DNA from 3 places in the Streptomyces sp. NPDC048255 genome. Region 2 is predicted to be linked to each of the others. Evidence: riboswitches for the same ligand, from Rfam matches in the RefSeq annotation. Region 2 holds a riboswitch; each other region holds the start of a gene.
What was found. Region 2 has a riboswitch for thiamine pyrophosphate ahead of thiC (phosphomethylpyrimidine synthase ThiC). Riboswitches for the same ligand answer to the same signal wherever they lie in the genome.
Positions count from the first base shown of each region.

Region 1: another riboswitch for thiamine pyrophosphate. It lies ahead of thiO (glycine oxidase ThiO); the one in region 2 lies ahead of thiC (phosphomethylpyrimidine synthase ThiC).
Region 3: another riboswitch for thiamine pyrophosphate. It lies ahead of AB0D94_RS05540 (thiamine ABC transporter substrate-binding protein); the one in region 2 lies ahead of thiC (phosphomethylpyrimidine synthase ThiC).

Region 1 is NZ_JBEZMA010000008.1:120,019-123,285, reverse strand. Features, by position in the region: gene AB0D94_RS10025 (thiazole synthase) at 1-509, opposite strand, end outside; gene thiS (sulfur carrier protein ThiS) at 512-712, opposite strand; gene thiO (glycine oxidase ThiO) at 709-1,884, opposite strand; TPP riboswitch at 1,882-1,994, opposite strand; gene AB0D94_RS10010 (IS200/IS605 family accessory protein TnpB-related protein) at 2,014-3,267, opposite strand, start outside.
Region 2 is NZ_JBEZMA010000001.1:200,603-203,869, reverse strand. Features, by position in the region: gene AB0D94_RS00960 (SsgA family sporulation/cell division regulator) at 1-386, shown strand, start outside; gene AB0D94_RS00955 (YibE/F family protein) at 418-1,827, opposite strand; TPP riboswitch at 1,867-2,011, shown strand; gene thiC (phosphomethylpyrimidine synthase ThiC) at 2,006-3,267, shown strand, end outside.
Region 3 is NZ_JBEZMA010000004.1:41,781-45,047, forward strand. Features, by position in the region: gene AB0D94_RS05535 (iron ABC transporter permease) at 1-802, opposite strand, end outside; gene AB0D94_RS05540 (thiamine ABC transporter substrate-binding protein) at 898-2,001, opposite strand; TPP riboswitch at 2,087-2,196, opposite strand; gene rlmN (23S rRNA (adenine(2503)-C(2))-methyltransferase RlmN) at 2,255-3,267, opposite strand, start outside.

The sequences.
Region 1 (3,267 bases), on a different contig from region 2:
GGGTTGCGGATGCCCATCCCGGAGCCGATCGGGGAGCCCAGCGGCATGATCGCCGCGCAGCCCACGTCCTCCAGCTTCCGCGCGAGCACGGGGTCGTCGTTGGTGTACGGGAGGACCGTGAAGCCCTCGTCCACCAGGATCTCGGCGGCGTCCAGCAGCTCGACGCCGTCGGGCAGGAGGGTGCGCTCGTCCGCGACGACCTCCAGCTTGACCCAGTCCGTACCGAGCGCCTCCCGTGCCAGCCGGGCGGTCAGGACGGCCTCGCCCGCCGTGAAGCAGCCCGCGGTGTTCGGCAGGACCGTGATGTCCAGTTTCGCCAGTACGGACAGGACGGAGCCCTGGACCGTGGGGTCCAGGCGCCGCATCGCCACCGTCGTGAGCTCGGTGCCGGAGGCGACGAGGGCGCGTTCCAGGACGTCCAGGCTCGGGGCGCCGCCCGTACCCATGATCAGGCGCGAGGAGAAGGTCCGGCCGGCGAGGGTGAACAGGTCGTCGTCCACGGATGTCATCGTCAGCCTCCCTGGACCGCGGTGAGGATCTCGACCCGGTCGCCCTCGCCCACCGGCGTCGCGGGCCACTGCCCGCGCGGGACCACGGTCTCGTTGAGCGCGGCGGCGACGCCGGACGGCGCGGCGGTCAGGGTGGCGACCACGGCGTCGAGCGTGGTGCCGGCCGCGATCTCCAGCGGCTCGCCGTTGACGGAGATGGTCATGCGTACGACTCCTGACGTGCGGCGGAGAACCGGCGGGGGGTGAAGGGGCGGGCGATCCGGGGGAGTTCGCCGGTGGTCAGCAGCTCCGCCATCACCTCGCCGGTGAGCGGGGTCAGCAGCACCCCGTTGCGGTAGTGGCCGGTGGCCAGGTGCAGGCCCGGCAGCTCGGTCGGGCCGAGCAGCGGGGCGTTGTCGGGCGAACCGGGCCGCAGTCCCGCCCGGGTCTCGGTGAGCGGGAGTTCGGTGATGCCGGGTACCAGTTCGTGGGCGTCGCGCAGGAGTTCGTAGACCCCGCCCGCGGTGACCGTGGTGTCCCAGCCGAGTTCCTCGCTGGTGGCGCCGATGACGAGCTCGCCGTTCTCGCGCGGGACGAGGTAGACGTGGCTGCCGCGTACGACGGCCCGTACGGTCCGCGACAGGAACGGCGCGTACGCCGCCGGTACGGACAGCCGCAGGACCTGTCCCTTGACCGGCCGCACGGGGGCCAGGGCCTGCGGCGGTACGCCCGCCAGCCGGCCGCTCAGGGAGCCCGCGGCCAGGACCACCTGGTCGGCGGGCAGCTCCGTACCGTCGTCGAGGACCGCGCCCGCCGCCCGGTCGGCGGTGACGAGCAGCCGCTCGGCCGGAGCCCGGTGGATCACCACGCCGGCCCGCTCGCAGGCGGCCAGCAGGGCGGCCGCGAGCCGGCGCGGGTCGACCTGGTGGTCGCCGTCCACGCGCAGGCCGCCGCGTACGCCCGGGGCCAGCATCGGCTCCAGGCGGCGGCACTCGCGGCCGGTGAGCCACTCGGACTCCAGGCCGCAGCGGCGCTGGAGGGCGTGCAGTTCGCGCAGGTGGAGGCGGTCGTCGGCGTCGAGGGCGACGGCGAGGGTGCCGCAGGCGCGGTAGCCGATGTCCAGGCCGCCACTGGCCTCGGCGAGCTCGGCGGCGAATTCCGGATAGCGCGCGGCGGAGTCCAGGCCCAGTTCCAGCAGGGCCTCCTCGCCGTAGTGCAGCTCGGTGACGGGGGCGAGCATGCCCGCCGCGACCTGGGCGGCGCCGCCGCCGGGGGCCGGGTCGGCGAGTACGGTGCGCAGCCCGCGCCGGGCCGCCCGCCAGGCCGTGACGAGGCCGATGATCCCGCCCCCGATGACGAGGACGTCGGATCCTTTTCTCGTTCGAGATGAGTGCATGGGCGTCCAGCCCCTCCCTTCGCCGGCATGACCCGGATCAGGTTCGTACGGTCGGAGGCCGGCCAGCCTCCCTCTCAGCCCGGTGCGCCCGGACTCCCGCGATAGGTACGGTGGCCAGACTAACCGTTCCTAGAGACTGAGCGGGAGTAAGTCCTGTTGCCAGGACTGGTCTCTCTCAGCCGCGCGCCCCGGACGGTGTTGGGCGTGCTGGTTGCCCGCTTTCGCTCCGTGTCCGGGCTGCGCGCATCGTGTGCGGGGTCCGGGAACACGGGGTCGGGTTTCCTCACGTCCTCGGGTATCCGGTTCGGCCTGGACGGTCCGATGCCCGCGACGATCGCTCCGGTCGTCGTGGGGCGGTGCCGTCCGTCGCCGGATCGGGTGCCCGAGGGCGCGTCTGCCGATCGCGATGCTCGCGGCATCGTGCCGGGTCGTGGTGCGGTGGGGTGCTGACATGGGTTTTTGCCAGTGCTGGGCGCCCCACATGCTGGTGTACGCGGGATCGACCGCGACGATCGGCAGACCCCTTTCGGCTGCCATGGAGACGAGCCGTGCACGGAGTCTGGCGGTGGGGATGTCGGAGATCAGTTGCCGGAACTTCTTCTTCCGGCCGTGCTTCTCGCGGGTCTTCTCGTCGGTGAAGTCGAGGTCTTCGACGGCGATGGCCGTGACGCCGCACTGTTGTGCCCAGTGGAGGAGGCGGGTGATGGCGTAGCGGATCTGCGCGTCCCGGTGCTGGGTGGTCCCGGACAGGTCGTAGGGGAAGCGGTGCGGTTTACCAACGGGGTTTCCGTGGGGATCGAGTCGCCAGGCGGCGAAGTGATCGGCGTTCGTGTCCACGCCGACGATGCCGTTCGCGCGTGCCGCCGGGAGGGGGATGGTCTGGATGGTGGGGCGTGTCCAGGCGGCGTCCAAGTACCAGCGGCCGCGCGCGGTGTCGTAGTGGATGCGGTAGGCGACAGCCCGGTCCGTAGACGTGCGGTCGCGCCACTCCTCGCCCCGGTGGGGGAAGGCGACCCGTGCCGTGAGTGTGTACCGGCCGCGCGGGCTGTTGGCGTACCCGGCGAGCGGCGCGGGCAGCTTGATGCTGACCTCTCCCTCGGGGGTGACCCGGATGGTCTCGTTCCCGAACCTCTTCCCGGACTCGCCGTCGGCTGACAGGAACCAGCGGGCTGCCTCCCACCTCTCCCGCCACTCAGGTTCGGTGAGACCGGCCGCATCCAGGTGGTGGCGGGTGTTCGCCAGTTTCCGGCCTCCGCGCACCACCCGTACCCGGCCCGCCTCACGATCAGCCGACACGGCTGCGTGCCGGGCCTCCAGGGATGCCAGCCGGCGGGACTTGGCAAACCACTCGCGCTGCGACCGGTAGCCGCCCGGGGAGTGTTT
Region 2 (3,267 bases):
GAATCCCGGTGGAACTCCGGTACGACGCCCGTGATCCCTACGCGGTCCGCCTGACGTTCCACCTGCCCGGAGACGCGCCCGTGACCTGGGCGTTCGGCCGGGAACTCCTCCTCGACGGCATCAACAAGCCGTGCGGTGACGGCGATGTGCACATCGCCCCCACGCAGCCCGAGGAACTGTCCGATGTCCACATCCGGCTCCAGGTCGGGGGTGACCGGGCCCTGTTCCGCGCCAGCGCGGCGCCGCTCGTCGCGTTCCTCGACCGCACAGACCGGATCGTTCCGCTCGGTCAGGAGCGCAATCTGGGTGACTTCGAGGAGAACCTCGACGAGGCGCTCGGCAAGATCCTCGCCGATTCCCGGCAGAACGAGCAGAACGCGGGCTGAGGGAGCCCCGAACCTCGCGCCGGAGCCGCCCCTATCGGCGCTTGCGCCGCCGGCCCCGGCCGCCGCGCCCCGGCCCGGAGGCCGGGGCGGCGGCTCCCGGCCGGTCGGCCGAGACCACCAGCGCGGCCAGCGCCGTGGTCACGGGGACCGAGGCCACGAGCCCGATCGAGCCCACGAGCGTCCGTACGATCTCCTCCGCGACCAGCTCGCTGTTGGCCACCGAACCCATGCTGCTGTTCGCGATCGAGAACAGCAGGAGGAGGGGCAGGGCGGCTCCCGCATAGGCGAGGACCAGGGTGTTGACCACCGACGCGATGTGGTCCCGGCCGATCCGGATGGCTGCCCGGTACAGGGCGCGCGGCCCCATCGACGGGTCGGCCTGATGGAGTTCCCAGACCGCCGAGGTCTGAGTGACCGTCACGTCGTCCAGTACGCCCAGCGATCCGATGATCACGCCTGCGAGCAGCAAACCGCTCATGTCGATGTCCGGGTAGAGCCCGTGGATCAGCCCGGTGTTGTCGTCGGTGTTGCCGCTGAGGAAGGCCCAGTCGATGAACAGGGAACCCAGCAGGCCGATCAACAGCAGTGAGACCAGTGTGCCGAGGACCGCCACAGAGGTCCGGGCGGTCAGGCCGTGACACATGTACAGGGCGATGAGCATGATCGCACTGGCTCCGACGACCGCCACGAGCAGTGGGTTGGAACCCTGCAGGATGGCCGGGAGGATGAAGAGGGTCAGCACTCCGAAACTGATGATCAGCGCGATCAGCGCGAACAGCCCGCGCATCCGGCCGACGAGGACGACGGCGACGGCGAAGATGGCGGCGAGCAGGGCCAACGGGAGCTTGCGGTTCACGTCGACCACGGAGTACTGGAGGTCGCGCGGCGCGTCCGGTGCGAAGGCGACCACCACCTCCTGCCCGTTCTCCAACTGCCGTGGTGCGCCCGGCTGGACGATCTCGACGAAGGTGCGGCCCTTGTCCGGACCCGAGCCGACCTCGACGGTGGCCTTCTTGCACTCGCCCGTCTGAGCGGCCTGGGCCTCACGGCCCTCGGGAGTGGAGGTGTCGCCGGTGGGCGGCACCTGCGCGGCGTTCACGGATTTGCAGTCGACCTGCTCGAGCGAGACGACCTTGCCCTGCTGCGTCTGGCGGTCGAAGCCGACCCCGCTGCGCTCGTGTGCGGGGGCGCCGCCGGGCCAGAGCACCACCATGCCGACGAGGACGGCGGTGGCGAAGGGGATCAGTACGGCCGCGATGACCTTGCGCAGGTGCTTCGAGACGGGTGCCGCCGGGCCGTGGCTGTGGCTGTGGGAATGGCCTGAGGCAGGTCCGTGACCTGAGTGTGCGTGGCCCGTGTGGCCAGTGGGCTCGTTGGGCTCGGTGGGGGGCTGCGGCGAGGACGTCACTGGCAGATCATCGCAAGAGATGAGGGGGCCCACTGTTCAGCACGCCACAGATGACGCTAGCGTGGGGGCACCTTTGCACAACGCGGGAGCTCGGAGCACCGGGCTGAGAGGGCGCTGATCACCGTACGCGATCACAAATGCGTACGGGAAGAGGCTGCGTCGACCGCCGAACCTGTTACCGGGTAATGCCGGCGTAGGGAGATCAGGTCTCATGACCATTCAGGACGCACGCACGCCTGCCGTCAGCCAGGACGCCGACGGCCAGACCGAGCGCCAGCCGGGCTGGCACAAGGGATACCTGGCGGGCTCCCGCCCCGACCTCCGGGTGCCGGTCCGTCAGGTCCACCTCACCAACGGCAAGGACGTGACGCTCTACGACACGTCCGGGCCGTACACCGACCCGCAGATCGAGACGGACGTCCGCCGGGGCCTCGCCCCGCTGCGCGAGAACTGGATCATCAGCCGCGGCGACACCGAGGAGTACGCGGGCCGTCCCGTGCGCCCCGAGGACGATGGCATCAAGCACACCTCGCCGCGCGGTGGCCTCAAGAACCTCGACGCGGTCTTCCCGGGCCGTCCCCGGCAGCCCCGCCGGGGCCGTGGCGGCGCCGCCGTCACGCAGCTCGCGTACGCCCGCCGGGGCGAGATCACCCCGGAGATGGAGTACGTCGCGATCCGCGAGAACGTCTCCCCCGAGGTCGTCCGCGAGGAGATCGCCGCAGGTCGGGCCGTGCTTCCGGCGAACGTGAACCACCCGGAGATCGAGCCGATGATCATCGGTAAGCGGTTCCTGGTGAAGGTCAACGCCAACATCGGCAACTCCGCGGTCACCTCCTCCATCGAGGAGGAGGTCGACAAGATGACCTGGGCGACCAAGTGGGGCGCCGACACGGTCATGGACCTCTCGACGGGCCGCAACATCCACACCACCCGCGAGTGGGTGCTGCGCAACTCCCCCGTCCCGATCGGTACCGTTCCGCTCTACCAGGCGCTGGAGAAGGTCGACGGCCGTGCCGAGGACCTGACCTGGGAGATCTACAAGGACACGGTCATCGAGCAGGCCGAGCAGGGCGTCGACTACATGACGGTCCACGCCGGCGTGCTGCTGCCCTACGTGCCCCTGACGGCCCGCCGCAAGACCGGCATCGTCTCGCGTGGCGGTTCGATCATGGCCGCGTGGTGCCTGGCGCACCACAAGGAGAACTTCCTCTACACGAACTTCGAGGAGCTCTGCGACATCCTCGCGACGTACGACGTCACGTACTCGCTGGGTGACGGCCTGCGCCCGGGCTCCATCGCGGACGCCAACGACGCGGCGCAGTTCGCGGAGCTGAAGACGCTGGGCGAGCTGAACACCATCGCCAAGCGGCACAACGTCCAGACGATGATCGAGGGCCCGGGACACGTCCCGATGCACAAGATCAAGGAGAACATCGACCTCCAGCAGGAGATCTGCGAGGAGGCGCCGTTCTA
Region 3 (3,267 bases), on a different contig from region 2:
GGTGCGTGGTGCGGCCCGGGTCCACCAGCCGAAGCGCCGTCTCCCGCTTGCGCACGGTCCAGGCGTGCACGGCGAGGATCCCGCCGATCGCGGCGAACTGCACCATCGTGAGCACGGCGGCGGTCGGCAGGTCCAGGAGCTGCGCGGTCTGCCGGTAGACCTCCACCTCCAGGGTGGAGTACGAGGGCCCGCCCAGGATCAGTACGACGCCGAAGGAGCTGAAGGTGAACAGGAAGACCATCAGCGAGGCGGCGGCCACCGCCGGGGCCAGCGCGGGCAGCGTCACCCGCCGCCAGGCGGCGAACCGCCCGGCGCCCAGGACCCGGGCGGCCTCCTCCTGGCGCGGGTCCAGCTGCGCCCACAGCCCGCCGACGGTCCGTACGACGACCGCGTAGTTGAAGAAGACGTGGGCGAGCAGGATCGCCCAGACGGTGGTGTCCAGCCGGACGCCCCACAGCTCGTCCAGCAGTCCGCCGCGGCCGACCAGGGCGAGGAAGGCCGTACCGACCACCACGGTCGGCAGGACGAAGGGGATGGTGACCAGGGCCCGCAGGAGCTGCTTGCCGGGGAACTCGAAGCGCGCGAAGACGTACGCGCCGGGGAGCGCGAGCAGCAGCGTGAGCGCGGTGGAGGCGAGCGCCTGCCAGGTGGTGAACCACAGCACGTCGGCGATGTCCGGCCGGGCCAGCACCTCGCCGACGCGGCCGAACTGCCAGCCCTCGTCGGTCTTGAGGCCGCGGCCGACGATCGCGGCGACGGGATAGGCGAAGAACAGCCCGAAGAAGGCGAGGGGCACGGCCATCAGGGCGAGCCGCACCGCGACCGCCCGCCGGCCCTCGCCGGTACCGGAGCCCGGCGCGGCGCCCCCCGGCGCCGTGCCCGACTCCTCGGTACCGCCTACTTCACGACGAGCGAGGTCCATGCCTTGACCCACTGCTCACGGTTCTTGGCGATGGTTTCCGGCGTGACGTTCTCCGGCTTCTCGATCACCACACCGTGCTTCGTGAACAGCTCCGGCAGGGCAGCGTCCTTCGTCACCGGGTTCACGAACATGTTGAGCGGCATGTCCTCCTGGAACTTCTTGCTGATCAGGAAGTCGAGGAGCGCCTTGCCGCCCTCCTCGTTCTTGGCTCCCTTCAGCAGACCCGCGAACTCGATCTGACGGAAGCAGGTGCCGGTGGAGACGCCCGTCGGGGCCTCGGCCGGCTGCGGCTCGCCGTACAGCACCTCGACCGGCGGGCTGGAGGCGTAGGAGACGACCAGCGGGCGGTCGCCCTTGGCCTTCTTGCCGCCCGCGGAGCCGGAGAAGCGCTCGTTGTAGGCCTGCTCCCAGCCGTCGACGACCTCGACGCCATTGGCCTTCAGCTTGCTCCAGTAGTCCTTCCAGCCCTCCTCGCCGTACTTGCCGACGGAGGCGAGCAGGAAACCGAGGCCGGGCGAGGAGGTCGCGGCGTTCTCGGTGACCAGCAGGTTCTTGTACTCGGGCTTGACCAGGTCGTCCAGCGTCTGCGGCGGGGCGATCTTCTTCTCGGCGAAGTACGCCTTGTCGTAGTTGACGCAGATGTCACCGGAGTCGATGGGGGTGACCCGGTGCTCCTTGTCGAGCTGGAACTCCGGCTTCACCTCGCCCAGGCCCTTGGCCTCGTACGGCGTGAAGATGCCGTTGTCGAGGGCGCGCGAGAGCAGGGTGTTGTCCACACCGAAGAAGACGTCGCCGCGCGGGGAGCCCTTGGTGAGGATCTCCTGGTTCAGCGCCGCGCCCGCGTCCCCGGACTTCAGCACCTTGACGGTGTAGCCGCTCTGCTGCTCGAACTCCTTGAGGACCGCTTCGGTCGCGTTGAAGGAGTCGTGGGAGACGAGCGTGACGGTCTTGGACTTCGGGGCGTCGCTCGCGCCCGCGGGCTTGTCCTTGGCGTCGCCGCCTCCGCAGGCGCTGAGCGCGGTGACGCCCAGCGCGGCCGCGAGCGCGGCGCCCGCGATCTTCTTGGTGGTGGTGCTCACTGGTGATTCCTCCTGGGATGACCAGGAGAAGACGCGGCCCTGCCCGGCGCTCTTGAAGGAGCGGACGCCGGGCAGGGCGCAACAGCTTGAGTGATGACCGAACTTCCTACCCCGAATGACCGGGGCGAGGTTCAGAGGGTCTGCGGATTGACGGTCCCGCACTCTCAGCGCTGTGGCGCTCCCCTGTCGGAATATGAAATTGGTTCGGCCACAGGGTACCCCGCGGCCGATTACGGACGGCGCTGGCCGGAATCTAGCGCTCCGAGGCCGCGAGCTGGCCGCACGCGCCGTCGATCTCCTGGCCGCGGGTGTCCCGTACGGTCACGGGCACGCCGTGCCGGGCGATCGCCTCGACGAAGGCCTTCTCGTCCTCGGGCCGCGACGCGGTCCACTTCGAGCCCGGCGTCGGGTTCAGCGGGATGAGGTTGACGTGCACGCGCTTGCCCTTGAGCAGCTTGCCGAGCAGGTCACCGCGCCAGGCGTGGTCGTTGATGTCGCGGATCAGCGCGTACTCGATGGAGATCCGGCGGCCCGACTTCTCGGCGTACTCCCAGGCCGCGTCGAGGACCTCGCGGACGTTCCACCGCGTGTTCACGGGTACGAGGGTGTCGCGCAGCTCGTCGTCGGGCGCGTGCAGCGAGACGGCGAGGCGGCACTTGAAGCCCTCGTCGGCGAAGCGCAGCATGGCCGGCACCAGGCCGACGGTGGAGACGGTGATGCCGCGCTGCGACAGGCCCAGGCCGTCGGGCTCCGGGTCGGTGAGGCGGCGGATGGCGCCGACGACCCGCTTGTAGTTGGCCAGCGGCTCGCCCATGCCCATGAAGACGATGTTCGAGAGCCGGGCCGGACCGCCCGGCACCTCGCCGTCGCGCAGGGCGCGCATGCCGTCGACGATCTGGTGCACGATCTCGGCGGTGGAGAGGTTGCGGTCGAGTCCCGCCTGGCCGGTGGCGCAGAACGGGCAGTTCATCCCGCAGCCGGCCTGGGAGGAGATGCACATGGTGACCCGGTCGGGGTAGCGCATCAGCACGGACTCGACGAGCGTGCCGTCGTGCAGCTTCCACAGGGTCTTGCGGGTGGTGTCGTTGTCGCAGCTGATGTGCCGCACGACGTTCATCAGGTCCGGCAGGAGCTCCTGCTGGAGCTTCTCGCGGGACCCGGCGGGGATGTCGGTCCACTCGGCCGGGTCGTGCGCGTACCGGGCGAAGTAGTGCTGGGAGAGCTGCTTGGCACGGAACGGCTTCTCGCCGATCGCCGCGACCGCCT